3 regions of the Paenibacillus graminis genome follow, and region 3 is predicted to be linked to each of the others. Evidence: riboswitches for the same ligand, from Rfam matches in the RefSeq annotation. Region 3 holds a riboswitch; each other region holds the start of a gene.

Region 1 (9,944 bases), 3.0 Mb from region 3:
TGTGCATACCCCGCTCACCCCGGAAACCCGCCATATGATCTCCCGTCCGCAATTCGAAGTCATGAAAAAAGGCATGCGTATCGTCAACTGTGCCCGCGGCGGTGTAATCGACGAAATGGCACTGGTTGAAGCCATCGACAGCGGCATCGTTGCCGGAGCTGCGTTTGACGTATTTGAAAAAGAGCCGCCTCAAGCGGACCACCCGTTCCTCTCCCATCCGAAAATTATCGTGACTCCGCATCTGGGTGCTTCGACCGTAGAAGCCCAGGAGAATGTGGCGATCGATGTTTCGGAGCAGGTGCTGCATATTCTGCGCAACGAGCCGTTCATCAACGCTGTGAATATTCCTCCGGTGGCGCCAAGCGTAATGAACAAGCTTCAGCCTTACTTCACGCTGGGTGAAAAGCTTGGCAGCTTTGCAACACAGCTGACCGGCGGCGCTATCCGTGAAATACACGTTGAATATGCCGGGGACCTTTCGGATGTGGATACTCAGCCGCTAACCCGCTATATCGTGAAAGGCGTGTTCACCCGCCACTTCGGCAGCGATGTCAACATCGTCAATTCCATGCATCTGGCCAAAACGCGCGATGTCAATGTTGTCGTGACAAAAGCTTCCAAGACCAAAGGCTTCACGAACCTTATCACGGTTACACTGAAAGCCGAGCCGGATGAAGAACGTTTGGTTGCCGGAACATTGCTCCAGGGTTACGGGGAACGCATTGTTCAGGTCAATAAATTCCCGGTCGATATCGCTCCGGAAGGCCATCAAATTGTAATCTCCCACAACGACAAGCCGGGGATTATCGGTCTCGTCGGCACGCTGCTGGGACAGAACGATGTTAACATCGCTTCGATGCAGGTGGGACGCAAAATTGTCGGCGGTGCAGCCATCATGCTTCTGACCGTGGATAAAGCGGTGCCGCAGCAGGTGCTAGTGAAGCTCGCCGGGTTGCCGGAAATCAACACTGCCGAAGAGATTGTTCTGGTGTAGAAACCATTCCACCTCATCTATAGCTCTGGTAAATTAGCAAAAAATCGCTCTTGCGAAAATGGATGCTTCCTGCAGCCATTTCAAAAGAGCGATTTTTTTTAAAATATAAGAATACGTATGCTTCACGCAATAAATGTTCCTTATATTTCCCGCTAAAACGGTACCGTCCTGTAAAAGGACAGCGAAGCCGTCTCCACTTGTTTATTCCGGTACTTTAAATACCGGTACAAGCCGGCCATCCACATCAGTGAAACCGTATTTTGCCGCAAGGCTGCCTACCTGCTGCGGGATTCCCGTTATGGACATTACCTCAGGGTCAGCAGCCAGCCTGACTACAGCCCGCCCTATATAAGCTGTGGACTCACTGGCCTGCAGCTCAGTCACCTCCTGCCAGTGCTCTTCATCCGTATCCAGGCTCTCCAGAACCAGTTCGGTCCGCATCCAACCGGGCGAAAGCGGGATCACGGCTATTCTGTCTGCCGCAAGCTCTACAGACAATCCAAAAGCCATGCGTACCAGCGCATTTTTCGCCAAGTCATAATAGAAGTTATCAATGTATTTGTAGTGGTCCCAATACGTTGTATGAATAATGATTCCGCCGTCATTCCGGGTGCTGCGCATCAGCGGAACCGCGTAATAATTGGTCATGAGCTGCGCTCTGACCCCCGCATCGAACATATGGCTCCAATGGTCTGGAGGCAGCTCCCAGAAAGGCTTGCTCTCGATAGGCCGCTCGTTGCCGCCCCATACATTGTTGACCAGGATATCCAGCCTGCCCTGCTCTGACGATATCCGCCGGATGGCTGCTTCTGTCTCACTATCCCGGGTATGGTCGCAGCGGATCGCCTCCCCCTCTCCTCCAACTGCCCTGATCTCGCTGAGCACACTGTCAATGGTCCCTTTATGCCGTTCATCGTGCGAAAGTCCCCTGCTTCTGCCTGTGATATACACATACGCACCCGCTTTTGCCAACTCCAAAGCGATTCCCCGGCCGGCTCCCCGGCTTCCTCCGGTAACCAGCGCCACTTTCCCTTGCAGATTAGTCATCATTACCGCTCCCCTCATGTCTCATGTGTTCTTTTGCTTGCTGTAGTTATCATAAACTCTATATATGACACCAATTGACATATATATATGATAAACTGAAAAAGATTGAAATTAGGGGTACCCCTGTGAGGAGGACGTTATGAGAGCCGACCGTTTATTATCCATCCTGCTTCTGCTGCAGAACCGCGGCAAAGTCACCTCCCGTGAGCTGGCCAGCACCTTGGAGGTGTCTGAACGAACGATCTTTCGCGATATGGAGGCGCTGAGCGCCTCCGGAATCCCCGTATTGGCTGAAAGAGGCCGGGAAGGAGGCTGGAGGCTCACAGAAGGCTACAGAACCTCGCTTACCGGAATGAAGCCCAAAGAAGTAGGGGCACTCCTGCTCTCAGCCGATCCGGCCATTCTACAGGCTCTCGGTATTCATGAGGATTACACGCTTGCCTCGCGCAAGCTGGAGGCGGCTGCAACTGCGAATACACACCCTTCCGCCAACTATTTTAACCAGCGTATTCATATAGACAATGAAGGATGGCTTCCATCCAAAGAGAGTTTTCCCTTTCTTTCCATATTGCAGACGGCCCTGCGGGAAGACCGGAAGGTAAATATCTCCTACCTGCGCAACGGGGAAGTGAAGAACAGAAGGATTGGACTGCTGGGTTTGGTGGCTAAACAAGGGGTCTGGTATGTGATCGGGGAGCATGAAGAGCAACTCAGAACCTACCGGGTCTCGAGAATCGTTGCGGCTCAAATGATAGATGAAGCTTATGCTCGTCCTGACGGTTTTGAACTGACGCGCTACTGGGAGTCCTCCAAAACCTCCTTCAAATCTGCCCTCCCCAGCTTTCAAGCCAAATTCTCATTAAAGTCTTCTTCGCTTCAACAGTTAAGACATGAACGTTATGTTACAGTGCTAGACATAAGTGATTCCCCAGAGGCTGAGTGGCTGAAGGTTGAGGCTGAGTTCAACACCTTAGAAGCAGCTTGCCGGGTGATGTTGTCCCTAGGTCCAAATGTGATCGTTGAGGCACCGGAAGAATTGCGTTTAAAAGTTTATAAGGCTGCCTTAAAAACAGTCCTGTTGGGCCGCAGCGTAAGACGTTCTCTTCTGGGAAATTCCCAGCCGCAGCATGACTAGACTCCTGGGCCTTCCAACAAGGATAGCTGTTTTCCCAATTTTATTTATGTCAATTCTTACAATAGACCTAACGTCCTGAATTCGCCTATAATATTACAATACACAACATATTTTATTAGGGGGAAATAGTTATTATGGACTGGATGAACAAGCTTCCGCTTAAACAGAGAATTGTTGCCGGATGTTATCTGATCGCCGCCTTATTCGCAATTCCTGTACTGGTCACTTTATTGGTCATGGGCAAAATTGTTGTCGGAATTATCCTTGTAGCCGTATTGGCAGCTCTCACCTTCCCTCTTTCACGCTTCATTGAGAGAACGCTTACATCTTCATTTGACGACATTTCTAATGTTACACACACCATTGCAAAAGGCGACTTTACTAACCGGGCCGACGAGAACGGCTCCATGGGGGACATCAGCCGTTCCTTCAATACCATGATCGATAAGCTCAAAAAAATCCTTACCGATGCTTCGCAGATTACCCGCCAGGTTATGGATGCCAGCCGCGGCATTGAAGACAAGAACCAGAATCTGAAGATAGTAATGGCCCAAGTCGCCTCTTCGTCCAATGAACTGGCTCTTGGCGCTAATGAAATCTCCGTGGACATTGCCGACATGACCGAATCCATCAAAGACATAGAGACTAAGGTCTCCAATTACACGAGCTCGACCAAGGAAATGAATAAACGGTCTGTACATACACTGGAACTGGTAGAAAAAGGACGGCAATCGGTAGATACGCAAGCTGAAGGCATGCGCAAAAATATACAAGCTACCCAGAAGGTGGCCGGCACGATTGAAGCACTCTCCCAAAATGCCCGGGGGATTACGATGATCACCAAAACCATCACAGAAATCGCTGAGCAGACCAACCTCCTGTCGCTCAACGCCTCTATTGAAGCAGCACGGGCTGGTGAACATGGCCGTGGTTTTGCCGTCGTGGCCCAGGAAGTACGCAAGCTGGCCGAGGAATCTACCGCCTCTACCAAAGAGGTGTTCAGTCTGGTCCGCAGCATAGAGAACGATATCAAACAAGCGATCGAGAACATAGCCATTAATGAGGAAGTCGTTCAGGTACAGAACGAGATGATTATCGAAACAGCGAATATTTTCGCACAGATTGTGCAAAGCGTTCAATACATAACCGAGCAAATTGCTTCCTTCTCTGCTGAAAGCGACCTCATGCTGGAAAGCGCACATAAAATCTCGGGAGCCATCGAAAATATTTCTGCGATTACCGAAGAAACGGCCGCAGGAACAGAAGAGGTCTCCGCAGCGATGAACGGGCAAATTCATGCCTTGCAATCCGTTGCCGAAGAAACGGAGAAAATGACCCAAGCTGTATTTCAACTGCAAAAAACGATTCACATTTTCAAATTTTAAATGTTACGAGGGAACTGCCGCCTCCTTCCTGCGGCAGTTTTTTTGTTCACAAAAATTTCGCTGTTATATTCATCGGTTACAGTTTTTTTGCATTAGAAGAGCCCCTCCATTCTTTTGCACTTCTTTGCCTTAGCCTGTTTCCGTTTTTGGATTATAGACATTTGGAGATGAGCTGCTCTTTGTTCAATGGTTCTTTTTACACAGTAGATTTTACAATGCATTCCATTATCAAGGCAAAATATGCTTATAATAATTGAGTTTATAGTGCAAAATACTTATTTTTAGATAATTTCAATATTTCTTCACAGTTTGCATTTTCGGACTTTTTTTCATTAACCCTTTTTTCTTACCCATTCTTATATATATACAAAATTATACTATTTTTCACATGTACCGGCAGGCAGAATTCGCCAAAATCCGAGGATATCAGCACAAATATATTGACAAAAGTAGAGTTAGAAATATATTGTAAAATAAAAAAAGGTATAATTTTCTTTAACACATATTGGCAAAATTCACCGAAAGGGAATGACGCAAAGCCATGGATCTACAGTCTCATTTTTATGGGACCATGACTGCCAGGTTGCTGAACAGCCGAACGTCCGGGTTTTCCTGCGTTCTCTATGGTTATTTACGCAGCCAACCTGTGCTCTCCTGAGTACAGGTTTTCTATTTTGCTGAAAAAAATAAAAAAAACATTGGGTGGGGTGGATTTCCTTTGAAAACAGTTTCAGATTATATGGCTGAGGCACTACGAAACCTTGGTGTAACACATTCTTTTGGCATAATCGGCAAGTCTATTTGTCCCGTAGTCCTGAAAATGGTTGATTACGGTATTGAATTTATTCCCGGCAGACATGAATCCAGTTCCGGGTTCGAAGCCGCGGGCTATGCTCTCAAAACAGGCAGACTCGGGGTGGCTTTTGGGACTTCCGGGCCGGGGGGGACCAATCTTCTCACCGCCGCCGCACATGCCAAAGCGAACAATCTTCCCGTACTTTTTATAACAGGACATCAATCCATCAAGGAACTGGGGATTCCCCAGTGCCAGGATTCTTCGGCTTATCTGGCCGATCTGGCGGATATGTTCAGACCCGCGACCCTTTACAGCAAGCTGGTGGAACGCGGCGATCATTTCGGCACGATCTTCAGTCATGCCATCTCCATTGCCTTGAGCGGACAGCGGGGTCCGGTTCATCTCTGTATCCCGTTTGATGTACAGACCGAAATGCTGGAAGAATGCCGGATTGTCATTCCTGAACGCGAACGTCTGGTAAGTGCCGGTAATTTGGAACGTGTACTTTCTGCAATTAATGAATCAAGCCATCCTCTGATCATTGCCGGCAAAGGCATCAATCGTTCCAAGGCGCACGAGGAGCTTGTTCAACTGGCTGAAACTTTCAATATTCCGGTGGTCACCTCTCCCGGCGGCAAGGGTGCCATCGCCTGGGATCACCCGCTGTATCACGGTCCTATTGGTGTCGGCGGCTGCAAGCACGGCGAGGATTTGTTAAACCGCAGTGATTTGTTCATCGTGCTTGGCTCACGCCTTAGCGATATGACCATCTGCAATCTCAAGCCAGAGAATCATCCCAAAACATTGATTCAATTTGACGTCGATCCTACCTTTGTAGGAAAAATATTAACCTCAGAAACAATCGCTGTAAGCGGGGACTTACACGACAATCTTACATTCTTTCTTCAGAAAGCAGATTTATCCGCTATAAAAAAACACGAAGCAGAAACCGATGTTCATTATGCGGAAGAGCTGCCGGTTCTGTCCAAGCTTTCGCTTGCTTCGGTCATGTCCACATTAAGCGACCTGATCCCTTACAACAACACCATTTTTGTTGATGATGGCAGCCATGGCTTCAATGCCGCAAAATGGTACAAAGTCAAAAAGCCCGGCAGCGTTGTCTTCGATGCTTACTTTGCCTGCATGGGAAATTCTATCGGCATGGCTATCGGAGCTAAGGTGGCTTCACCGGAAGAAACGATTTTCTGCATTACCGGTGACGGCTGCTTCATGATGCTTGGCACAGAGATCAATACGGCCGTGTGCAAGGATATCCCGGTGATCTTTATCGTAGTGAACAACATGCAGCTGGATATGGCCTTAAAGGGCATGGAAAAAACAACAGGCAGAATCGATGGCACGATCTTCGAAGTTCCTATGGATGCCGTGAAATTTGCCGAATCACTGGGAGCCACAGGCTACAGATGCGAGACTCAGGAACAATTCACATCTGCTATCCATGCCGCAGTGGCCTCTAACCGCGTGGCTGTAATTGAACTGCTGACCGACCGTGCCGAAGTGCCTCCGACGGCCCATCGAACCTTGAATCTCAACTAAGAATCAACAGCGGCAAGGACCTCTCCTCACTTGATTGCTCCTTGCCGCTCATCACAATTCAGGAGGCATCTCTGTGGAAAATACGATTAACAGCGGTCTTAGGCATTTTTCCAACTTATCTGGCAATTACGGTGCCAAAGCTCTGGCTCCAATCAAGGAGCATTTCCCGGAGCTGGCCGAGTATATCATGGGCAACGCCTATGGAGACGTTTTTCAACGTACAACGATTGGTTCGGATTGGAAAGAAATTGCCGTTATTTCATCCCTGATTACGATGGGACAGTTCGAGCAGCTCGGAGTCCATTATGTGATGGCGCTCAGCGTCGGAATGACTGTAGATCAGATCAAAGGTATTTTACTGCATCTGGTGCCGGTTGTTGGTGCGCCCAGAGTGATTTCAGCTTTTAATGTGCTGCTGGCCACACTTGAGGAAATCGAATAATTTTTTTCGACTTATTTATACAAAATTCGACTTTTTTATTGCATATTCGATAAATCTATGATTATATTGAAGGGAATTTATCCCAAAACTAAGGTTTTTATGTCGAATTAAGGCATAAAATTCTAAAGTTTCCGGATAGATTCAAAAACTGAAACACATTCAAATTTGGGAGAGATGAACACATGGGTAAATTTATTTTGAAAACCGATTCCGAAAAAAAAATTATTAATATTGAATTAGAAGGAACCTTCTCCAATGAGGACGGCCTCAAATCGATCCAAGCCTATCAGCAAACTGTAAACCCGATTACCCCTTCAGAATATGCACTGCAGATTGACTGCAGAAAACTGAATGTGACTGCTCCTGATGTTGTGCCATTGCTGGAAGGATGCTTCGTCATGTTCAAAGCGGATGGCTTCGAAAGGGTAAGCCTGACTCTTGAAAATAACCCGATCCTCAAAATGCAGCTTGCCCGTCTGGGCCGCAAAGCGGGGCTTGAAAATTTGGAAATTACCTCGACTGTTCAGGCTTAGGTCATTGGCCGGCGGATCACAAATCTGCAGGATGGTGGCGAAGCGGGTTTTGTACAAATCTATGGCTGTGAAGAAGCGCACATAATACTTTTAGGGGGATTAACCATGGCCGGGATACGAATTAAGGATATTGATATCTATCATCCAAGCAAAAAGATTGGCAACGATTTTTTCATACAGCATTTTGACGAAAAGGGTATTGATATCCGTGGACTTCTGGCTACATTGGGCCGTGAAAGCCGGTATAGCATCGACAGCAGTGAAGAAAACTCTCTGACCATGGCTTTTGAAGCAGCCAGCAATGTGCTGGACAAGACGGGACTTACCGGTGCCGACATTGACCTGATTGCATATGCCAGCCAAACTCCTGAATATATCTTCCCGACCAACTCTCTCATGATTCACCGTTTGATCGGCGGCCCCTCTCATGCCATCTGCATTGACAGCAACGCGAACTGTGCAGGCATGACTGCCTCGGTGGAGCAGGTAAGCCGTCAAATGATGGCCAACCCGAGAATCCGCCGTGCGCTCGTCATCGGCTCCGATCACGTGGCTCCGCATGCCGACAAAAATGATCCTGTCTACTACGCCAACTTCGGCGACGCAGCAGCAGCTCTTATTCTGGAAAGGGATGAGTATTCTGTAGGGTTTATCGACTCCATCTATCAGACAGACACTTGTGTCTACGGCAACTCGATGTTCCCTGCTGAAGGCTTGGCTAACCTCGGAAGAAAGGGTGTGGCTGCCGGAGAATTCAATGTGAAGTTCATTCCTTTTGATGACTCGATTTGTGTGGATGCCGCCTCTGAATCGATTAATACATTGCTTAGCAATAATGACATTGCCCCTGAATCGATCAAAGCCGCCTGTTTCTCGCAGCTGTCCCTGCCTAATATCCGTGCCGTTTCCGGCAAAACAGGGATCCGCGACGACGCTGCTGTCTACATCGGTGATGAATTCGGCTATACTTCTACAAGCAGCCCATTTGTCGCCCTTCATAGAGCAGTAACTACAGGAAAGATTGAACGCGGCGATAAAGTCCTGTTCTGGACCGTTGGCGCAGGCTGGCAGAATGTAGCTTTTGTAATGGAATACTAGTTATTTAGGGGCTGGCCTTTAAAATTTTTTAATTCAACTTATCCAGTCACAGCAAAGCGGTCCGTCAGGCAGATGATCTGCCTAACGGACCGCTTTGTTGTAAGCTCATTATGTTCAGCTATTCACTTATCGTCCTGCCAATACCCTTATCGGCGCCCTTCATGCTTCTCCCAGCCCATGGTACGCGATACGGCGTCCTGCCAGGCATGGTAACGGCGCTCGCGCTCCTCTGCCTCCATTGACGGAGCGAAGATCTTCTCTGCCTTATTGAAGCTCTCCAGCTGCTCCCTCGTCCAGACCCCCGACGTTAGACCAGCGAGCAGGGCAGCCCCCAGCGCTGTCGTCTCTGCGTACATTGTACGCGTCACCTCGCTGCCCAGAATGTCCGCCTGAAACTGCATTAGCAGATCATTGCGCACTGCTCCGCCATCGACCCGCAGTCCTGTCAGCGGCATTCCGGCGTCTTTTTCCATTGCGCCGATGACATCCCTGGATTGAAACGCAAGGGACTCCAGAGTCGCCCGGACCAGATGGCCTGCCGTCGTACCGCGGGTCAAGCCGAACACGGCTCCGCGGGCATACATATCCCAGTAAGGGGCTCCGAGTCCTGTAAAAGCGGGTACCACTACAACGCCTTCACTGTCCTCCACCTCCCCGGCCTTTTCCTCCGAGTCTGCCGGGCCTTCAATCAGGCCCAGCCCTTCATGGAGCCATTGTACCGCGGCTCCTGCTACAAACACACTGCCTTCTAGGGCATAATATAATTCATCGCCCATGCCCCAGGCCACTGTGGTCAGCAGCCCATGACTGGAGGCTACTGCTTCATTCCCGGTATTCATGAGAATGAAGCAGCCAGTGCCGTATGTATTTTTGGCACTCCCGGCCTCCAGGCAGGTATGCCCGAATAGAGCGGCCTGCTGGTCTCCCAGTACAGATCGAATCGGTATCTCTTCCCCG
Region 2 (9,944 bases), 110 kb from region 3:
GATCTCCGGGTCCATAGCAAGCACCGAGGCGATAGCCGCCTTACGCATCTGCCCTCCGCTTAACCGGAAGGGATTGCGCGCGAGCAGGCTGAGGTCCAGGCCCATTTCGAGCATGGCCTTGCGCGCCCGCTCCTTGGCCTCCTCCGGACTCATGCCGAAATTAAGCGGTCCAAAGCACAGATCCTTTTCCACCGTATCTTCGAACATCTGCTGCTCCGGAAATTGAAAGACCAGGCCAACCCGCCGGCGCAGCGGCAGCAGCTTCGGCGACTTCTCACCGGCGCGCATAGTCACATCCAGCACCTGTACCGTGCCCTGTGTCGGCTTCAGAATGCCATTGAAGAGCTGCAGCAGTGTGGACTTGCCGGAGCCGGTCGCACCCGCGATCCCGGTCAGCGAGCCTTTGGGAATGCCCAGGGTGATATCATGCAGCGCCGTCTGCTTCCACATACTATTCTCGGCGTAGGTATAGCTTACTTGCTGTAGTTGTATGGCCATAATGTATCGATAAGCTCCTTTTCACTGGCGGGAACATCCACCCTGATTCCCCGGCTTTGCAATTCACGGGCAAGGCGCCAAGGATACGGCTCCAGCAGATGACATTTCTCCAGAAGCTCTCTATCCCGGAAAAGCTCTTGGGGGCTAGTATCAGCGGCAAGACCCCCGCCATGCAGGGCGAGCACCCGGTCTGAGGCCAGAATCTCGTCTGCATCATGCGTAATCATCAGGATGGTATAATGTCCTTCCTCCCGCATCCCCTGCAGAATGCGCAGCAGCTCATCGCGGCTCGCCTCATCCAACATGGAAGAGGCCTCGTCAAAGATGACGATGCCTGGCTTCATGGCTAGAATGGATGCGATAGCTACGCGCTGCTTCTGTCCGCCTGACAGCTCGCCCGGATGCTTGGACAGCAGCGCCTCAATCCCCAGCTTCACGGTATAGGCTTTCAGGCGTCCTTCCATCTCGGCGTAAGGCAAACACAGCCCTTCCAGGCCAAATAATATATCTTCCTCTACCGTGGCTCCGATAAATTGATTATCGGGGTTCTGGAATACCATGCCGATGCATTGCCGGATGGCTCCGATCGTTTCCTCACCCAGCTGATGGCCGCAAATAGTGATTTCGCCGCCGCTCTTCGGCAGCAGGGCATTCATCAGCTTGACCAGTGTGGATTTGCCGCAGCCGTTGGGCCCAACTATGCTAACCCACTCTCCCTGGGGAATGGATAAAGAGATATTATGGAGAATGGGATGCTCCGGATCGTATCCGAATGATACCCCATCCAGCTTAATCACAGCCGGCACCTCTTCTGCGGCCTCCACCTCTTGATATGCTTCACTCATGTTAGTCATCCTTCCGCTGATGATTCGGCTCAGCCCAAAAATTCTTCAAACAGCGATATTTTGGACAGCGACGCTACCAGATAGCGGACCGCATAGCCGACGACAATCCCCGTTACGATTCCGGTAATAAGCAGCACCGGCAGGTAGTAGAAAATACTCGTGGATTTAAACACTATGGCTGCCGCGAACAATTGCCCGGTGTTATGGGCCAGTCCGCCGGCGATGCTGATTCCGATCACACTGAATTTTTTGCCCCCCCATTTCACCAGCAGGAACATCACCACAAAGCTGAGAAGCGAGCCGAACAGGCTGAAGAGCAGACTGGAAAATGTGCCGAGCAGGAATGAGGTAAGCAACGTCTTTAGAATAACAAGGACAAACGCGTCCCTGCCCCGTAAAAAGAAAATACAAGTCAAAATCATAATGTTGGCGAAGCCAAGCTTAGCCCCAGGCATCAGCCCGACCCCGACCAGCGGGATCTGGGCTTCCAGCAGACTGAGCACTACAGCTACTGCAGCAAAAATCGCCACAATCACCGTCCGCTTCAGAGCCGTTGCCGATTCGCTACTGGACATAGGCATCTATATCATCCTCCCCTGAACCCGCACCTGCAATTTCTACTAACACCCGGTGCGGCAGGCACACGATGGTCTGCTTGGGACGGGTAATATGGCCAAAACCCAGGCATACCTTGTCAGGGCAGTCTGCATCGTACATTTCAATCCCGTAATCATGCACCTTCAAAATGTTATAGCCGCGTTCCGTGCGGACATCAATGGTTTGTTCCTCTTTTGTAAGCTTCACTGTCTTATACAGCTTGCCATCCACCGTTATATTGGCAACAAGATTATTGTCCGGTCCCGCCTTGTCTTTATCGCTCGAGAGCCATCTCGGCACGATAAAAGCGAGCGCGGCAATGAGCACGATGGAAATCAGCAGCACATCTGCGCGTTTCATAATGATCTCCCTTATTTTTTAATTAAAATCCAGACTTATTAATTATAACGGTCCGTCTGCAATCCTTCAATGAATGTACTTGGGATTTGCCGGTTTTAGGGGGCAGTTCACAAAATAGGCACGCAAGCAGAAGCGGATACCGAAGATAAACTGGATGGCATCCGCTTTAACAAGAAATATAAGGATAACGCCGCGTTACACCCCGGACATCCATTCCCCTGCTATCCTGCCCGGCCTGGATAATCCGCTTTACCGGATTTATCAGCTTTTCCGAAATAAGCCAGAAACAATCCGGCAAACTCAGGGTCCCACTGGGTGCCTCTTCCCTGCTCCAGAATAGCAAGCGCCCGGTCATGGTCCATTCCTTTGCGGTAAGGCCGGTCCGAGGTCATGGCATCATAGGCATCGGCCACGGCGATAATCCGTCCATGCAGGGGAATGGCTGTTCCGGCCAGGCCATCGGGATATCCCTTGCCGTCATAACGTTCGTGATGGGATCGGACTCCGCCCAGATAAGGCGCCATTTTTTCTTCAGGCTCAATCTGCCGCAGAATATTTTCTCCAAGAACGGGATGGCTTTTGATCTGGTCGAACTCCTCCTCCGTAAGCTCCTCCTCCTTGAAAAGCACGCTGTCCCGCACACCGATTTTGCCGATATCATGCAGCAGGGCCGATTTGCGCAAATTATCCAGCTGCTGTCCTGTAAGCCCGGCGAGCTGGCCAATAATGACCGAATATTCCGCTACCCGCAGCGAGTGTCCGGCGGTATATGGATCACGGGCATCCAGGGCTACGGCAAGGGTGGTGAAATAGCTGTCGAGCAGCTGCCTGCTCTGCTGTTCCCGGGCCTGGAGTCCGCGGACCATCATATTAAACCCGGCCACAAGCTTCGAAAATTCATCCGAGTATTCATCCTGCACCTGCAGCAGCCGTCCGTTCTTGATATTGTTCATCGCCCGGTATAATTCGTTGATTGGATGCTGCACGCTCCGGGTCAGCAGCCAGGCTGCTATGGAAGAAAAAAGGGTGCCGATCAGCAGCACAAGCCCGGCCCATTCCCAGTAGCTCCGCATACTCTCAGCCGCCCCTCCCCCCAGTGTTTCCAGCCGGATCTGGGTCGCCATAATGAATAGCACAAGCGGAAAGGTTCCAATCAGCATACAAGTAATGAGGAATTTGGGGCGAATCGGCACAAACACATGCCCTTCCAGAGAAAAATCAACCATGTGCAATTCCAAAGCCCGGTTTCTGAAATTCTTAATTAGTGGAATAATTGCCGAGGAGGTCAGAAAAAATTCAATCAACGCATGCATACACGCTACCAGGATGGACCCGGCCACCGCAAGCACAAGGTAGATGTAGGGGAGACTGATTAATCCCGTACGAATCATCCATAAGGTCAGGATCGACGCAGGCAGAGACAGCCCCAGAAAATGCGGACCCAATATCCGCTGCACCGCAAGCTTCGGCAGCCGGTGAGTATGCAGGTAGGCTTCTTCCAGCATGGCAAGTGTGGGCCTATGCTCCGTAAGTGCGGTCCGGATCGGCCGGATTTGCCTGATAAAAACACTGATCTCCACAACAGCCATTATGGCGAACGAGATCAGCAGGATCAGCAGCAGCCGATAATACTCTGTCGCACTTATTTCAAGTGAAGAGAGCAGGATCAGGCTCCCCACCGCAAACACGGCAACAACGGAGCCGAATATGTAGTTGCGAATTTGCCTTTTCAAAAAACCCCCGTATAAATTCATCAGGTCCTCCGTTTCCAGCCTGCCCACCCAGCTTAAACTGTTTGCATTTCTGTATAACCCGTGCTATAATAAAAGAATATTTGTTTACTGTATACATTATCCCCATCAAGAAGATGTCAAGCCGATTCGTTGCCCGTTTATCTATTATCGGCATTTTGGACACAAAATCTTACGTTTTCTTGCAGTACTCTTCCTTTTTATGAGATTAAATTCGAATATAGTTTTCCGATTCACACTGGCACGGCCACGGAGCCGTAAGGACAAAAGAGAGGTAGGGCTTTTGTCGTTTTGGAAGGATTATTCTCGCCACACGGCTGCTGGAAATAACAAGGAATTAATACACCCGTCTTGCTCACAGACGCGGGGGATTAAACATACAGAGAAGACATGGCTTCGCTGCATTTGGCGATCATAATGCAGTTCCATGTGTGGAACATATTAGCGCCCGATAACCGCAGTTTGCGGATATCGGGCGCGTCTACGTTTCAGGAGACTTTTTTCCGGATCAATCAAGTGGAAACGGCTACGCCGTCCTCTGAAAAAGCATATGCTTCCGAAGCAGCGATACTCCGTATCGCTTTCAGGTATCCGTTTCAGCGAGAAATATAAGGATAAAGTATCGTGTGAAACTTATACTTTCTTATATTTGAACGTACCGGGTCACAAAATCAGTTACCTTCCCTACATACGCCGCCTTATCCGTATCATAAGCCACGCCATGCCCAGCACCGTGAATCACAAGCTTATCCTTGGGACTGCTGCACGCTTGATAAAGCTCATCCAGCATATAAAACGGTACGAACTTGTCGGCATCACCATGTATGAACAGTATCGGCACGCGGGCTTTACGGACCTGCTTCAGCGCCGAAGCCTCTCCGAAGAAATACCCTGCCTTGATCCGGGTAATGAGGCTCGCCATATGGACAAAAGGAAAACTCGGCAGATGGTACATCCGCCACAGCTGGTACGACAGCTGCGCTTTGACAGAGGTATAGCCGCAGTCGGCTACGATGGCTTTGACCTGTGGGGGAAGTTCTTCCCCGGAAGTCATCATCACAGTGGCTCCCCCCATGGATACCCCATGCAGTACAATCTGGGCCTCCGGCCCGCTCTCTGCGAGGATATACTCAATCCATCTCAAGTAATCCAGGCGTTCCGGCCAGCCAAACCCGATGTAATCCCCCTTACTGTCGCCATGTCCGCGGGCATCGGGAAGCAGCACATTATACCCCATGGTCTCGTAATAGATTTTGGCGCATGCCCCCATATCCTTGCCTTTCCCGGAATAGCCGTGGGCTATAATGGCAGTCCGCCCTCCGGCACGCGCTGACGGCAGATAATAGCCGCGCAAGGTAAGCCCATCGTCAGAAGTAATCTCAATTTTCCTGAAGCTGTGGCGGGATACCCAGTCCGCACCTTCTCCCCACGAAGGCCCGGCAACCGGCGGGTCCACCTTAAGATCAGGAGTTTTGGCCAGGAACTCCTTGGGTGCCCGCTTGATTGCGATTCCGTAAAAAAAGAACCCCGCATACGTCAAGCCGCCGGCAATAATAATCACAACGGCAAGTATAATAACACTCCACATGAACAATATCACCTTTCTTCCGGCATAATGGAATCCCACTTTCAGGGCAAGCCTTACACGCCCCCCGATTTTCAGCATAGTATAACATGGCTCGGGGAGCAGTTGGAAATGCAGAGAAGGCCGGGGCCATGAGACTGGACGGGCTACGGCGGCGAAAACAAGGGCAGATATGCCTTTGTTTCGACCCGTCCAGCCCTGGAAGGCGAAAACAACGGCAGTTATGCCTTTGTTTCGGCTCGTCCAGCCCGGATTGGCGAAAACAACGGCAGATATGCCTTTGTTTCGGCTCGTCCAGCCCGGATTGGCGAAAACAACGGCAGATATACCTTTGTTTCGGCTCGTCTGAAGCTGTTCAGAGTGGAAACCCATACGCCAGACACCTTACTTCAATAAGATGTAGTGGAACAAGCACAAAAAAACAGGACTTCTCCATTACTGAAGAAATCCTGCTGTTGGCTTGTTATGCTGCTGTGGGACAAAGGTGCACCCTTTCGAGTAAACCTACTTATGGGGCAGCATTTTTTCTAATTCGCTATCCCCTCACTATAGCTACAATTTACGGCTTCTATTACCGTTTGCGTTTACTGCTGTTTCCTGCAGTTCTGCTGAGCAGTAGTCCCAAACCAGCTATTCCCAGACCTGCGATGTAATAAGGCGCTGGACTTGCTTCTCCAGTCTGCGGCAGTTTATCGGGTGTATCCACGCTGCCTACAGGAACTTCGTCATCTGTTATAACTATTTCCTCCGGCTCCGGTGTTACCGTTGGGGCCGGTGCAGGGACTGGCGCTGGTTCTATTGAGGCTGTTGGTTCTATTGACGCCGTTGGTTGTACCGGAGCAATTGTTACCACAGGCCCCAAGGGTAATGGGTCATCATTGATCAGGGTATCATCCACAATCGTGCCGATAACGGATGATGGTGTTGGCGTCGGGAACGTTACCGGAACATAAATTACTGTAGTGTCTGGCGTTGGTGCCGGTGTAACTTCACTTGTTGGTGTTGCACCCGGTGTCGGTGTTGCTGATGCAGTGGCACTCGGTGACACGCTAGACGTTGGCGTCGGCGTTACGACTGCGGTCGGCGTCGGCGTCGGTGTTACGACAGCGGTCGGCGTTGGCGTGACGATGGCGGTCGGCGTCGGCGTCGCCGTCTCACTCGGCGTTGGCGTCGCCGTTGCGCTCGGCGTTGGCGTTGGCGTCGCCGTTGCACTCGGCGTTGGCGTCGCCGTTACGCTCGGCGTTGGCGTCGCCGTTGCGCTCGGCGTTGGCGTTGGCGTCGCCGTCTCACTCGGCGTCGGCGTCGCCGTTGCACTCGGCGTTGGCGTCGCCGTCTCACTCGGCGTTGGCGTCGCCGTCGCACTCGGCGTCGGGGTCGCCGTCGCACTCGGCGTTGGCGTCGCCGTTGCGCTCGGCGTTGGCGTCGGCGTCGCCGTTGCGCTCGCCGTCGGTGTTGCCGTTGCGCTAGGCGTTGGCGTCGCCGTTGCACTCGGCGTTGGCGTCGCCGTTGCACTCGGCGTTGGCGTCGGCGTTACAGGCGGTTCGGAGCCTTCATACGGATAGTGGTGCATCTGCACATAACCGCTGAACGCTTTTGCGATCAGCGTGCCATGAAGCTCTGCATGATCATAAAAGACACTGGCATGAGGAGCCAATATAGTGCCCTCGATGGTTGTATTCCCGATATTCACAGAAGCAGCTTCATAGAAATTGAACAGGACCTTGCGGGGTTTGCCTCCCCAGAATTGAAAATTAGGAATTTTCACAGTGCTTCCGCCCACATTAATAATGACGGTGGCATCACCTGCTATGTTGAACTGCAGCCCGTTGGCGTCGGCCAGGTCAGCAGCAGCCAGATGAATGACATTATAGGCATCCGGAGCGTTGATAGTGATTTTTCCATATTCTTTTACAAAAGGCTGTGTCTGTGTCAATGCGGCCAATTCATCCGAACGCTGGATCAGAAACTGTTCCTCAGCCGCAAAATCAATCGGTGTCCCTTGGCGGGGAGTCTCCTTAAGATCTGCCCGTGTGCTGCTTATAGTGCCTCCATATACAGCTGCTCCATATATAGTTCCGTCTGTTAGGCTGAGATTTTTGCCGGCAACCAGTACATCCCCACCGGGCGCATCTTTGGAAACACCGTACCCCTGCAAAGTAATATTTCCTTCTGCCGCGAGCCTTCCATGAATCTGATCGTAAGATTGCGTGAAATCTCCAAAGATAAATGCGTTAAAGTTGCCGGCAACACCCAGGACAGGAGTAGGGGTATACGGCATATTTCCCGCAGCCTTAACATTCCAACCCCAAGTAACCGTGCTGCCCAATGCCAACACCCCTGTCAGAATCAGAGCTGCTGCTTTCTGTGATCTTTTTTTCAATCGCCTTGCACCTCCTAGTAACTTATTCTATGATTTTGCGGAAAAACTATAACAACAAAAAGACCGCCACGAAGGGTTAGCTTCACGGCGGCCGGACGATCATAGCCCTGGTTGGGCATTAGATTCCTGACTTTGCGTCCCGTCCTTTCGGACGGTTTGCGTTTATACATGAGGAATATAGATTTCAGTGAAACCTATGTAGTCTATGACATTTGTTACTTTTGAACTAATTTCAGTTTAGCGGTTCCCCTGCCCTATTGTCAATCTATTCCTTAATTATTTTTTCATGTGACCATTTAGACGATCCTGGACAAACCCGCTATTCATAAGGCTTTTCAGCTTACCTGTCCAGAAGAGAGTCTCACCGCAGAACGGGTTACCGCCTTTTTCACAGCACCCCATCCCGTATTTATTTGCAATTTTCAATATTAAAATATAGTATATTAGAACTATAATTTCAAATTCTATCCATCCTATTCATTCTTAGCTATTTCTACTCCTTAAGGAGCAAGAACGTCCTTTCGAATTAGGAACGCACTACAAAAAAAACTGCCCGGAATCCACCGGCAGCAGTTCTTCATCCATTTCTATGTAATGCTATATACGCTCCCATAACCAGACATTGCGGATATAGCGGATTGGGATTTATAACAGCTGAATCCAGCCAATCATGGACACCCACAACGGAATACTCAAAAACAACCCGAATGCCAACCCACGGCGGAGACTTCCTTCATGACTCATCATAATTCTCCTCTTTGAGGTGCTTTATTTTGTTACACTTCAATCTTTTATATTTCAATTTTAATATAAAATAATTCTTCTTATTTTATTGTGAAAAATGTCACATAAAGTTTCTTTGTTTATAAATTCCAGTGGTTATTTTTTGAATCGAAGCCAAGTTCATCTGCCGGGGTATCAAAAGCGGTTACGTTGGGGAGCAGTATAGAATCAAATCCCGCTCATGATAGCGCAAGGGTCAGCCTGACAAAATAAAACGGGCCTCACCATGGGAGTAGGCAAGGCCCTGCAAGCTATCTATAAACACCGGGGAGTGTTTGGTACATTCAATATATATACTCAACCTGAAAATAAGCTGATAGCTGCATAAAAATTACATTAAGAGCTTCCAATAGCCCAGTGTGCCGAAAAAAACGACCAGTGCCACAGGAAGAATAATTTTCCGGCTCACCTTATCCTCAAACGAAAAATACAAACACAGCATACAAAGCCACGCAATAAGGAGACTTCCCATTTCCTATGCATACGCCCTTTCTTATACATCCTGATGATCGCGCGGGACAGTGGCAGCACCAAACATCCTATAAGAAGATTACCCGCGAGTCAGCCGGTTCATACCCAATTATGGCTTGGGCCGCTAAATAATTTTTCTTGTTTCGCCAAAAGGCTGTACAGTCCCGGCCGGTCACTGCTCTCCCTCCAGCACAGGGTACTCCCAGAAGCTCAGCCTGCCTTTGGCCGGTATGGGCCGGGCAAGTGCCGTTATATCTTCCAGCTTCCAGGCATAGCGTCCTGGCGCATAATCGCCGAAAGCCAACTCATTGCCGCCAGGCCAGCCATGGGCGGCATCCGCCTGCGTCACCTTATAGCAATCGGCCAGACGGCTTGTGGCGACGATGGCTCCCAGAGGGGAGATTGTCCACAGTGAAGCCATGCCGCGCCAAGGCCGACTTGAAAGGCTCCTGCCTGCAGGCAGTTTTGTCGATCCCCATTCCGGCATGAATAGCCAGTTCACCGCGATAAGCTGTTTGCCAGGAACGGGTTTCGAACTGTTTTTCCCCAAGCACAATTAATGCGGCCCAGGGCTGCCGGATTGTCAGACATTTCATCTCTGCCTTTTCTCCTCTCTGAACAGCAAAAAACGCAGCCGCCGAACATCCGGAAAGCCGCGCCGCCTATAGTTATCG
Region 3 (9,944 bases):
AAGTGAGTTTGTCTGCGAGGGGGCATTATGCCGTTAGGCGTTAATTAGGGGGAGGCAACGGGAATTAGAGATATTAAAAGGATGGAGTCAGGCAATGAGAATAGGAAGAGGAGGAAGAGCAGGAAGAGGGGGAAGAGGAGGCAGAGCAGGAAGAGCAGGAAGAAGTAGAGAGGAGGAAGAAGAGTAGAAAGAAGAAGAGGAAGCGGAATAGGAAGTGGAGCTTGTGGGGAAATGAGGAAGACAGCTGGGTGGCATGTAGTTTTAGATCGATCATCAGGATTGTCAATTTAATCGATTGGGGTATGGAGAGAACTGCGGCTGCGGAGTTTATCCTTTTGAGCTTAAGCATAGAGAGCGTCGGGGGTTATCCCGCCTTACCTAACCATGAAGTCCATAGATTTAATTTTGCTGTTTAGCTTACTCTGTTTAAGTGGAAAAAGTATCACTAATCCGGGCCCATTCGATCCGAATAATAATTTAGTGGGAAAAAGTAGAACTAATTTGTGCGCTAGGGCGGATAGGTGGCTAAATTGCCTGGATTAGGTGGAGAAATTCCCGCATAATCTCCTCTGCGGAGCGGATTTTGGCAAATTAGGTGGAGAAATTCCATTTGCCTTATTGCTGGGGATAGCAGTGGGAGGGAATTAATGGTATGCGTTACCATGCAGGCAGGCTTAGTAGTGTTATAAAAAAGAGGCTGCGCGTACGTTGCAACAGTCCGCGCAGCCCTCTTGAATGAAATTATCCCTGGATTTGTGGTGATTTTGTGTCGCCCAAATAAGGGGCTCTGCCTTCTAAAGGCAAAGCTACCCTTCCAGCAGCAGCGCTTCAGGATCTTCCAGCAGTTCCTTGACCTTCACGAGGAAGCTTACCGCTTCGGAGCCGTCTACAATGCGGTGATCATAGGACAGCGCGATGTACATCATCGGGCGGTTCACGGTTCTTTCTTCGTCCAGAGCGATCGGACGGAGCTGGATCTTGTGCATGCCGAGAATGCCGACCTGCGGGGTGTTGAGGATCGGTGTCGACATGAGTGATCCGAATACCCCGCCGTTGGTGATGGTGAAGGTGCCGCCCTGCAGCTCCGGAAGGCTGAGCGTGTTGGCGCGGGCCTTGGAGGCCAGCTCGCCGATCCGCCGCTCAATTTCCGGGAAGCTCAGGCGGTCCGCGTCGCGGACGACCGGCACCACGAGACCTTCTTTGGCAGACACAGCAATGCCGATGTCGTAGTATTTCTTGATCAGGAGATCCTCGCCGTCAATCTCCGCGTTCAGCAGCGGATAGGCCTTGAGCGCACCGATCACGGCCTTGGTGAAGAAGGACATGAAGCCGAGTCCGACATCATGCTTCTCTTTGAAGGCGTCCTTCCGGCGCTTGCGGAGGTCGAGGATTGCAGTCATGTCCACCTCGTTGAAGGTGGTCAGCATCGCCGCAGTCTGCTGCGCCTCGACGAGGCGGCTCGCGATCGTCAGCCGTCTGCGCGACATGCGTTTGCGCTCGACGGCTTTGCCGTCTTCCTGCGGCGCAGAGCCCGCCGCCGCAGGCTTCGCCGGAGCCGGCCTCACTGCCGCCGGCGGAGCGCTTGGCGCAGCGGCCTCCGGCCGGGCTGCGCCGTGGTCCTTCACATCGGCCGCAGCAATCCGGCCGATAGGGTCGCGGGCGCTGACCTCGCCGAGGTCGATGCCCCGCTCCCGCGCAAGCTTGCGCGCCCCCGGCGAAGCCAGGGCCGCAGAGCCTGCCGCCGCTCCTTCCGGTGCGGCGGGAACAGCTGGCACTGCGGCCTGCGGCGCGGCCGCGGCTGGCGCGCCGCTGTCCGGTGCCGCCGCTTCCGGCTTGCCGCCGTCAGCGGCCTGCGGAGCATCGGCGACTGCCGTCCCGGCGCCGATGATGCCGATCGCTTCGCCGACGGCTACATTCTCGCCGGCCTGGCGCAGGATGGAGGAGATGACGCCGTCCTCCTCCGCACTGATCTCCAGGTTGACCTTGTCGGTCTCCAGCTCAGCCAGCACATCCCCCTGGCCGACCGTGTCGCCTTCTTTTACCAGCCACTTGTAGATGGTTCCTTCGGAAATGGATTCGCCCAAATCGGGTACTTTAATTTCGGACACTGGCCGTTACCTCCCCAAATAGAATAGTTTCATTATCGTGACACCGCCCTCTAGCGGGAAGACGGTACAGCCGCTTGTACTTGCGAATTCAATTTCAGGGCTTCTGTAACTATACGACGCTGCTCAAAAGTATGCACGTCAGCATAACCGCTGGCCGGGCTGGAACGATCCGGACGGCCGATATACTGCACCTTGACATTCTGCGGAGCGATAGCCCGCAGCCGGGGCTCGGCATAACTCCAGCCGCCCATGTTCTTCGGTTCTTCCTGCACCCATACGATTTCTGTAAGGGAGTCCAGTGCACTCAGGTGCGCGGCCAGTTCCCGTTCAGGGAAAGGATAAAGCTGCTCCAGGCGGAGAATATGCAGCCAGGACCAGTCTTGATCTTTGCCTGCCTCCAGCTCGGTCTGCAGATCCAGAGTCACCTTGCCGCTGCACACCACCAGCCGTGTGACCCCGCCGGGATTGCCGCCGAGAAGCGGTTCGGGCAGTACCGGCTGGAATTCGCCCGCAGCCAGCTCGGCTCCGGAGGAAGTGCTGCGCGGGTTGCGGATCAGGCTCTTGGGGGCCATGATCACGAGCGGGCGGGCATCGCTCTTGCCGCACAAGGCGGCCTGGCGGCGCAGCAGGTGGAAATATTGTGCGGCGGAGCTTAGGTTCGCCACGGTCCAGTTCTCCTCGGCGGAGAGCTGCAAATACCGTTCCAGCCGGGCGCTGGAATGCTCAGGGCCCTGCCCTTCATAGCCATGCGGCAGCAGAATCGTCAGATTGCTGCGCTGCGTCCATTTGGCGCGTCCGGCAGCGATGAACTGGTCAATAATGACCTGTGCGGCATTGGCGAAGTCGCCATACTGTGCTTCCCAGATCACGAAGGTTTCGGGTGCGAACACATTATAGCCGTATTCGTAGCCCAGCACCGAGGCTTCCGAGAGCGGACTGTTGTATACCCCGAAGGAAGCCTTGGCACCGCTGAGCTGGTGCAGCGGGGAGAACAATCCCCCTGTCTCGCTGTCGTGCAGCACCAGATGGCGGTGGGCGAAAGTGCCGCGCTGGGAATCCTGGCCGCTTAACCGGATCGGTGTGCCATCCTTCAGGATGGTGGCAAAGGCCAGAGTCTCGGCCAAGGCCCAGTCGATCCGTTCCCCGTCATTCAGCGCATCCTTGCGGCGCTGCAGAATCCGCTCCAGCTTCGGATAGACCTTGAAGCCGTCCGGCACGGTCAGAAGCTCGCGGTTGATCTGCTGCAGCTGCTCCAGCTGCACTGCCGTCGATTGCGGCTGGGAGGCTTCACGCTGTACCGGAACGGAGGTCTTGGTTTCACCGTTTTTATGCTTGCCATCCTTCATCAGATCGTAGGCTTGCTGCAGTACTTTCTCCGCCTCAAGGTTCATCTGCTTCACATCATCCGCTGTGATGATATTGTCCCGCTGCAGGCGTTCTGCGTAGACGCGGTACACGGTAGGATGGTTGCGCACTTTGCCGTATACAATCGGCTGGGTAGTCTCCGGATCGTCCATCTCATTATGGCCATGGCGCCGGTAGCCGATCAGGTCAATGACGAAATCCTTCTTGAACTGGTTGCGGTAGGCGCTGGCCAGACGGACGGCGGCGATGCAGGCCTCCGGATCATCGGCATTCACGTGGACGATAGGGATTTCATAGCCTTTAGCCAGATCGCTGGCATAATGGGTGGAACGGGAATCTTCACTTTCAGTGGTGAATCCGATCCGGTTATTGACGATAATATGCACGGTGCCGCCATTGGAATACCCTTTAAGTTTGCCGATGTTGAGTGTTTCTGCGACGATGCCTTCACCAGGAAAAGCAGCATCCCCGTGCATCAGCACAGCCATGGCCCTGTTCGTGTCAAGCTGCGGCAGTCCCGGAGAATTCCGGTCCTCTTGGGCTGCGCGGGCAAAACCCTCAACAACAGGGTTAACGAATTCCAGATGGCTCGGATTATTCGCCAGTGTAATGCGGGTGCGGACGGTCTCGCCTTCGCGCACGGCACGGTCTGCGCCCAGATGGTATTTCACATCTCCCGTCCAGCCGTAGTTAATGCCCATGGAGCCTTCGGAAGGGAACAGCTCCTTGTTGGGAGAATGATGAAATTCCGAGAAAATAATGTCATAGGGCTTCCCGAGAATATGAGCCAGCACATTCAGGCGTCCGCGGTGGGCCATGCCCATCAGAATATGTTCCGCGCCATCATGTGCGGCGGCACGGACAATCTCGTCCAGCATGGGCACCAGCGCATCATTGCCTTCCAGGCTGAAGCGTTTTTGGCCGACAAAGGTCTTATGCAGGAAGGTCTCGAACTGCTCTACCTGGATCAGACGGTTCAGAAGTTCCTTGCGCTCGGTATTATTCAGAGGCGCCGGAGAGCTTGTGGACTCTGCCTGGCCGTTCAGCCAGCGCAGCTCCTGTTCGTCATGCACATGCCCGAATTCGTAGGCGATAGTCTGCGTATAAGCCTGGAGCATCCGGTGAACCGCATCCCAGGCGGTATGAATATCCGGCGGCGCATTCTCCCAGATCAGCGAGGCGGGCATAGCAATCAGGTCCTCGCGGGTAAGATCGTAGGTTTCATAATCCAGCCATTTCGCCATAGGGTTATTCCCCTGCTCAAGCGGATCGGTATTGGCGGCCATATGGCCATATATGCGGATATTGGCGATTAGCTTGGAAGCTCTTACGGCCTTTCTCAGCCACTCGGTGCCTCCCGAAAGAGCCGGCTGCGGGGCCTCTACGGCATCCGGAGCAAGTGGAGGAGGGCCGGAAACAGTAAATAGGTCACGGTAATGATGTTCTACTGAAGAGGGATCTTTAACGAATTGCTCATATTTCTCTTGAATATAGCCTAGATTGGGGCCGTGATACTTACTCCAAATGGATTCGTTATAGGGCTCTTTGACTGCCATGAATACATCCTCCTAACGGATGAACTCCACGTGGCCGCATGTGTCTTGAGCGCCCAGTGGAGCTGCGATGTTTACGGTTTCATTTCACATCCTATTGTGCTACTTTCAAGACGTGTAATCAATTCATACTTTCGGGGAATCCGTTCGCAAAACGGCATGATTCAGTCCGGAAATGATGAAGAACGGATATTGGTTGCAGATACAGGATTTGAAGCCAGTCCAACCAGTAATAATTACCCATTTATTAACCAGGAGTATTCATAAACAGCTCCTTAAGACATATAGATTGGACAAAGGTTAGCAAAAAAAGCTATTCTTTTGCACAACTCAGCATAAAATATTCCAGAAAACGACACACTTCTCATGTGAGATCTTATATAATGTTATTGCGGATAACGGTTTCATGGTTTCTAACCAGATCCTTTCATGTAAAGGATCCAGTAAAGGGTAAACCTGCCGAAAGGCAGGGACACAAAGTCTCGGGTCTAATGTAGAGATGCTGCAGCTACTACGACGGCCGGACTGCCTGGGGACGCATAAATTCTAGGAGGAGATATTCTTGGATAAGTCCAACCAGGGGAATGACGGAGAACTGCTGATGGGTGATCTGGATCTAGAATGGGTATATTTGCTGATGTCGGCCAAGAAGGCAGGGATCGATGCGGATGAAATCCGCCGGTTTTTAAACGAAAAAACAGCATTACAGGCGATGTAGGGGCGTTTGCTATGCGGGAATACATACAGAAAAAGGCACAGCGTCCATACGCTGTGCCTTTTTCTGTATCGCTGGAGCTTCGGACGACCATCCATTATTGATCCTTCTGCTCCAGCCGCCATTTTTGGTAATCGAGAAACTCTTTGAATTCCCTCTTGCTTATACCTGAGGCCATGGCTTCCTGAACGAGCCGGAACCATTCGCCGTCCAGGGAGGATTCGTCAGCATCCGAAGGTTCGCCATAGAGCAGACTGTGGATGGAAACCTGGAGCGCGTCAGCGATTTTTTCGATAAATTGGATAGAGGGGTTGGATTGGATATTTCTTTCTACATTGCTTAAGTATGATTTCGCAACATCAGCCTTGTCCGCCAGTTCGGATAAGGACCAGCCTTTTTCCAGACGGAGATGGTGGATGCGACTTCCCATATTATCCGGCACGATTACAACGCCCCTCCGTACTTTGTTAAAATATAAGGGTTGATATGGTTTGCGCCAACAATCATCCTTATATTTCTCGCTGAAACGGATGCCGCCGTTAAGGACGCATAGCCGTTTCCACTTGTCAGTATAACAAATTTCCTTACAACGAACAAAAATCGTTGTTACAAGGGAAAACAGCCTAATCTGCTTCCGAATCCGGAATCAGGGTAGGCTGCTTCATATAATGCGGTCCGTTATGAATTAGTAATCTTTTTTGGGGCCTTGTTTGGCCTCGAAATTCCAGGTTAACTTCAGCTTATCCTTTTGAAAATAGTTTTGTGCTTCGCCAGTATCCACGAATTCGAACTTGACTGTAAAGCTGTCGCTGCTCTGTGCTTTGATGCCGTCGGCTTCAGTGAGAATTTGATCCCATCCGGTATTGTTCACAAGATCCGGGGTTTGCCCCTTCAAGGCATCCAGTGTAGTTTCGTACACAACAACTTCCGGTGAGATAATCGTTCCTTTGTCATTGTTCTTCAGAAATTTGACCTTGATGAATTTGCTGAGATCGGCACCGTTGTTGTCGCCTAGGGTATCTGTAACCTCAGTGGTGGTTTTCAGCAGAATCGAACCGATATCGAGGGTACCGTCATTTTTAAGTTTAAAAGTTTTGGTTACGGTGTCACCCGGTTTCAGGTTTTGGATATCCACGATTACGGAAGGATCGGAGTTCAGATCCAGTGTGCCTGCTGCAAAGGTAGCCGTACTTGTTGCAGTATCACTGAAGTATGCGAAGGTCCCTCCGCCAATCAAAGACAAACCGAGTGCTGCCGATGCGATGCCAAAACCCAATGTTTTTTTGATACCCATATTCGAATTCCTCCTCTGATTTGTGTAGCTGCTGATAAATGTATTATTGTATCTTCCGTTTCGTAGGCGGAAGCGGACAATCTGTTCAGGACTGTATGTCAGTTCCCGGCGGCGCTTGGGGGAGTGCGGTGTTTTTGCGCTCAAGGGCGGTCAGTGCCTTCCATGAGCTGTAGAGTGCATAGAGCAGGAGCAGCAGTCCGGGAACGATCATCAGGACCACACTGCCGGCTTTGGAGGCGGCAAAATTCATGGCATATCCTATATAAGGAACGGTGACTCCGGTATACTCGGCTACAACATTCCCCGAACTGACAGGCGTCATATCGACAGCATCATTGTTATCGCCTTTTGTATGATAGACCACTTCTCCGGCAGCGTTTTTGGCAGAAGCGTCCACAATGCGGTGAGTGATCAGAATGTTATCCCCGCTAATGAAGGTAATGACGTCGCCTTTTTTGAACCGGGTCATATCTCCTCCGGGCTTCAAGGCGACTATGGAGCCGGTCTGAATGCCAGGTTCCATCGAACCGGACAGCACCGTTTTGATCTCATATCCGAAAAGGGAAGGTTCACCCCCTGAAGCTCTGGAAACTACTACGGCTGCTGCCAGCACCACGAAAATCAAAATCATCACTGCGGATATTGTATGGCTGATTATTTTTTTGATAAGCATGTCATTCTCCACCTTTAATGGGTTGTGGCTCCGAAGGCGATGCGGTCGGTTCAGGACTCTTAATCGGAGGCTCTGTTGCCTGTGGTTCTTGGGAAGGTGTTTTGATCACGTCCCCATCCGGAGTTGTGATTTGGTTATCGGCGGTTGGTGCCGGAGTGGTGCCGGCTGCCGGTTCTTCAGAAGCTCCAGCAGGTATTGCCTCAGATCCAGGAGCAGCTTCCGGCGTATTTATAGGAGTTGCCTCAGGTGTAGCTGGTGTGGCCGCAGGTGAGGCTCCCGGCGTGGTTTTTGGTTCAGCCTGGGCCTTCGCTTCGTTTTCCTTTTGCTGCTTCTCATATTCCAGTTTTGCTTCTTCGTCCTTTTTGGCCTTTTCCAGTGCTTCCTGACGGGTTTTCTCAAGCTCTTCAAGCCGCTTGCTCCGGGTCTGGCTGAGAAGCTGCTGCTGGAGCTCCAGTCCTGAAATATCTGCGGTTACTGCATCCCTGATATTGTTCAGCTCAGCTTCCAACTGCTCATATGAAGAAATCAGTTCATTGGACAGTTCTCCCGAAGGCTGGACCCTTGGAGTCAAGATCGGCAAGGAATGTAAGGGTTCTTCCGCGCTAAAATGAAGTTGGTTGTAAACAGCTTCGTTAACGGTTAATGGGGATGAAACCGTGTTGTTCTGAATTGCCTTCAGGTAGCTGACAATTCCGGTTATGGAAGCACTGAAGGATGCGGAGAGCACACCGCTTTGGCTTACACTGCTTTGCAGCTCGTTAAAGAATTGCCCATCCTTGATTTCCAGACAATTGGGATCCAAATCGGTCATGTATCCTCCAATCTGTACCAGGACCGCCGCCGCCGCGCTGATCTCTGCATGAATTCCATTCCAAATCTCGTTGTTAGCCGCTGTTTGCCCGTTGATGGCATTCAGATCCGACTGAAGCGCTGCTATCTGCCTTGAAATCTCCTGTTCCGCTGTCTCAAGCTCTTCTAAAGACATGGACTCTACTCCGGAAAGGCCTGGAACACCTGCCTGCGGAGTGTAACTTTTCAAGGATGCCTTTAGAGCTGCAGCCGCATTGAGATGATCTTTCAACGCATTGAGCAGCTGCTTCACGGATTCAGGGAATACCTTGCAAAAGCCAATCGTGCTCACTGTCTCTGCGGTACCGCTAAACCCTCCGTAAGTACTGCCTATCTGGCCGGAGGTATACAGCAGCAGAGCAGATACGGCCATTCCAGACTGCAGGATGCGAAGACCTTTTTTGTGGTTTTTTCTTTTACGCCGTTTGGCGGATCTGGGGTACAGAGGCGGGCCCTCCTCTCATGGCTTCCTAAGGATCTTATTCGCTATATTCGTTCTTTATTAAGAACAAGTTCGTAAGGAAATCATACACCGTCGTCCTTAGAAAAGAAAAATACCGATTTCGTCTAAATGTTCGCAATAAAGATCGTATATTATTGATTACCTGCGTATATCTGCATATATCGCTGTTTTTTGAAAATTGTTCTTAATTAAGAACGAATGGATAGAGGGCTAGTCCGTCTGATTAGGAACATGCATGAGGCGCTGGATAGGAATGGATTCAGGGACTGGAATGGCGGCCTAGAGGGAGGAAACAAAGGCAGAAATACCTTTGATTGGAGCCAGAACGGGCCAGAGGGAGGAAACAAAGGCAGAAATACCTTTGATTGGAGCCAAGATGGCCTGGGGGCTGGAAACAAAGGCAGAAATACCTTTGATTGGAGCCAGAACGGGCCAGGGAGAGGAAACAAAGGCAGAAATACCTTTGATTGGAGCCAGAACGGGCCAGGGGGAGGAAACAAAGGCAGAAATACCTTTGTTTGGAGCCAGAACGGGCCAGGGGGAGGAAACAAAGGCAGAAATACCTTTGTTTGGAGCCAAGATGGCCTGGGGGCTGGAAACAAAGGTAGAAATACCTTTGTTGGGAGCCAAGATGGCCTGGGGGCTGGAAACAAAGGCAGAAATACCTTTGATTGGAGCCAGAACGGGCCAAGGGGAGGAAACAAAGGTAGAAATACCTTTGTTTGGAGCCAGAACGGGCCAGGGAGAGGAAACAAAGGTAGAAATACCTTTGATTGGAGCCAGAACGGGCCAGGGAGAGGAAACAAAGGTAGAAATACCTTTGATTGGAGCCAGAACGGGCCAGGGGGAGGAAACAAAGGTAGAAATACCTTTGATTGGAGCCAGAACGGGCCAGGGGGAGGAAACAAAGGTAGAAATACCTTT

What was found. Region 3 has a riboswitch for cyclic di-GMP ahead of PGRAT_RS32110 (anti-repressor SinI family protein). Riboswitches for the same ligand answer to the same signal wherever they lie in the genome.
Region 1: linked by a shared signal. The riboswitch ahead of PGRAT_RS20080 (thiamine pyrophosphate-binding protein) and the one ahead of PGRAT_RS32110 (anti-repressor SinI family protein) in region 3 are both predicted to bind cyclic di-GMP.
Region 2: linked by a shared signal. The riboswitch ahead of PGRAT_RS32130 (choice-of-anchor A family protein) and the one ahead of PGRAT_RS32110 (anti-repressor SinI family protein) in region 3 are both predicted to bind cyclic di-GMP.

Annotation. Positions count from the first base shown of each region.
Region 1 is NZ_CP009287.1:4,669,164-4,679,107, forward strand. It holds gene serA (phosphoglycerate dehydrogenase) at 1-994, shown strand, start outside; gene PGRAT_RS20065 (SDR family NAD(P)-dependent oxidoreductase) at 1,196-2,044, opposite strand; gene PGRAT_RS20070 (helix-turn-helix transcriptional regulator) at 2,181-3,176, shown strand; gene PGRAT_RS20075 (methyl-accepting chemotaxis protein) at 3,311-4,561, shown strand; cyclic di-GMP riboswitch class I at 5,059-5,152, shown strand; gene PGRAT_RS20080 (thiamine pyrophosphate-binding protein) at 5,280-6,914, shown strand; gene PGRAT_RS20085 (carboxymuconolactone decarboxylase family protein) at 6,988-7,356, shown strand; gene PGRAT_RS20090 (hypothetical protein) at 7,539-7,889, shown strand; gene PGRAT_RS20095 (3-oxoacyl-[acyl-carrier-protein] synthase III C-terminal domain-containing protein) at 7,995-8,987, shown strand; gene glpK (glycerol kinase GlpK) at 9,134-9,944, opposite strand, start outside.
Region 2 is NZ_CP009287.1:603,562-613,505, reverse strand. It holds gene PGRAT_RS02710 (energy-coupling factor transporter ATPase) at 1-498, opposite strand, end outside; gene PGRAT_RS02705 (ATP-binding cassette domain-containing protein) at 474-1,343, opposite strand; gene PGRAT_RS02700 (Gx transporter family protein) at 1,373-1,924, opposite strand; gene PGRAT_RS02695 (NusG domain II-containing protein) at 1,908-2,300, opposite strand; gene PGRAT_RS02690 (HD-GYP domain-containing protein) at 2,522-4,033, opposite strand; gene PGRAT_RS02685 (alpha/beta hydrolase) at 4,695-6,008, opposite strand; gene PGRAT_RS32130 (choice-of-anchor A family protein) at 6,208-8,016, opposite strand; cyclic di-GMP riboswitch class I at 8,100-8,187, opposite strand; gene PGRAT_RS34750 (hypothetical protein) at 9,443-9,691, opposite strand; gene PGRAT_RS34745 (ASCH domain-containing protein) at 9,621-9,866, opposite strand.
Region 3 is NZ_CP009287.1:489,545-499,488, forward strand. It holds gene odhB (2-oxoglutarate dehydrogenase complex dihydrolipoyllysine-residue succinyltransferase) at 807-2,108, opposite strand; gene PGRAT_RS02195 (2-oxoglutarate dehydrogenase E1 component) at 2,159-5,029, opposite strand; cyclic di-GMP riboswitch class I at 5,466-5,559, shown strand; gene PGRAT_RS32110 (anti-repressor SinI family protein) at 5,589-5,744, shown strand; gene PGRAT_RS02200 (helix-turn-helix domain-containing protein) at 5,839-6,171, opposite strand; gene PGRAT_RS02205 (TasA family protein) at 6,427-7,035, opposite strand; gene sipW (signal peptidase I SipW) at 7,121-7,708, opposite strand; gene PGRAT_RS02215 (hypothetical protein) at 7,710-8,930, opposite strand; gene PGRAT_RS32945 (hypothetical protein) at 9,300-9,944, opposite strand, start outside.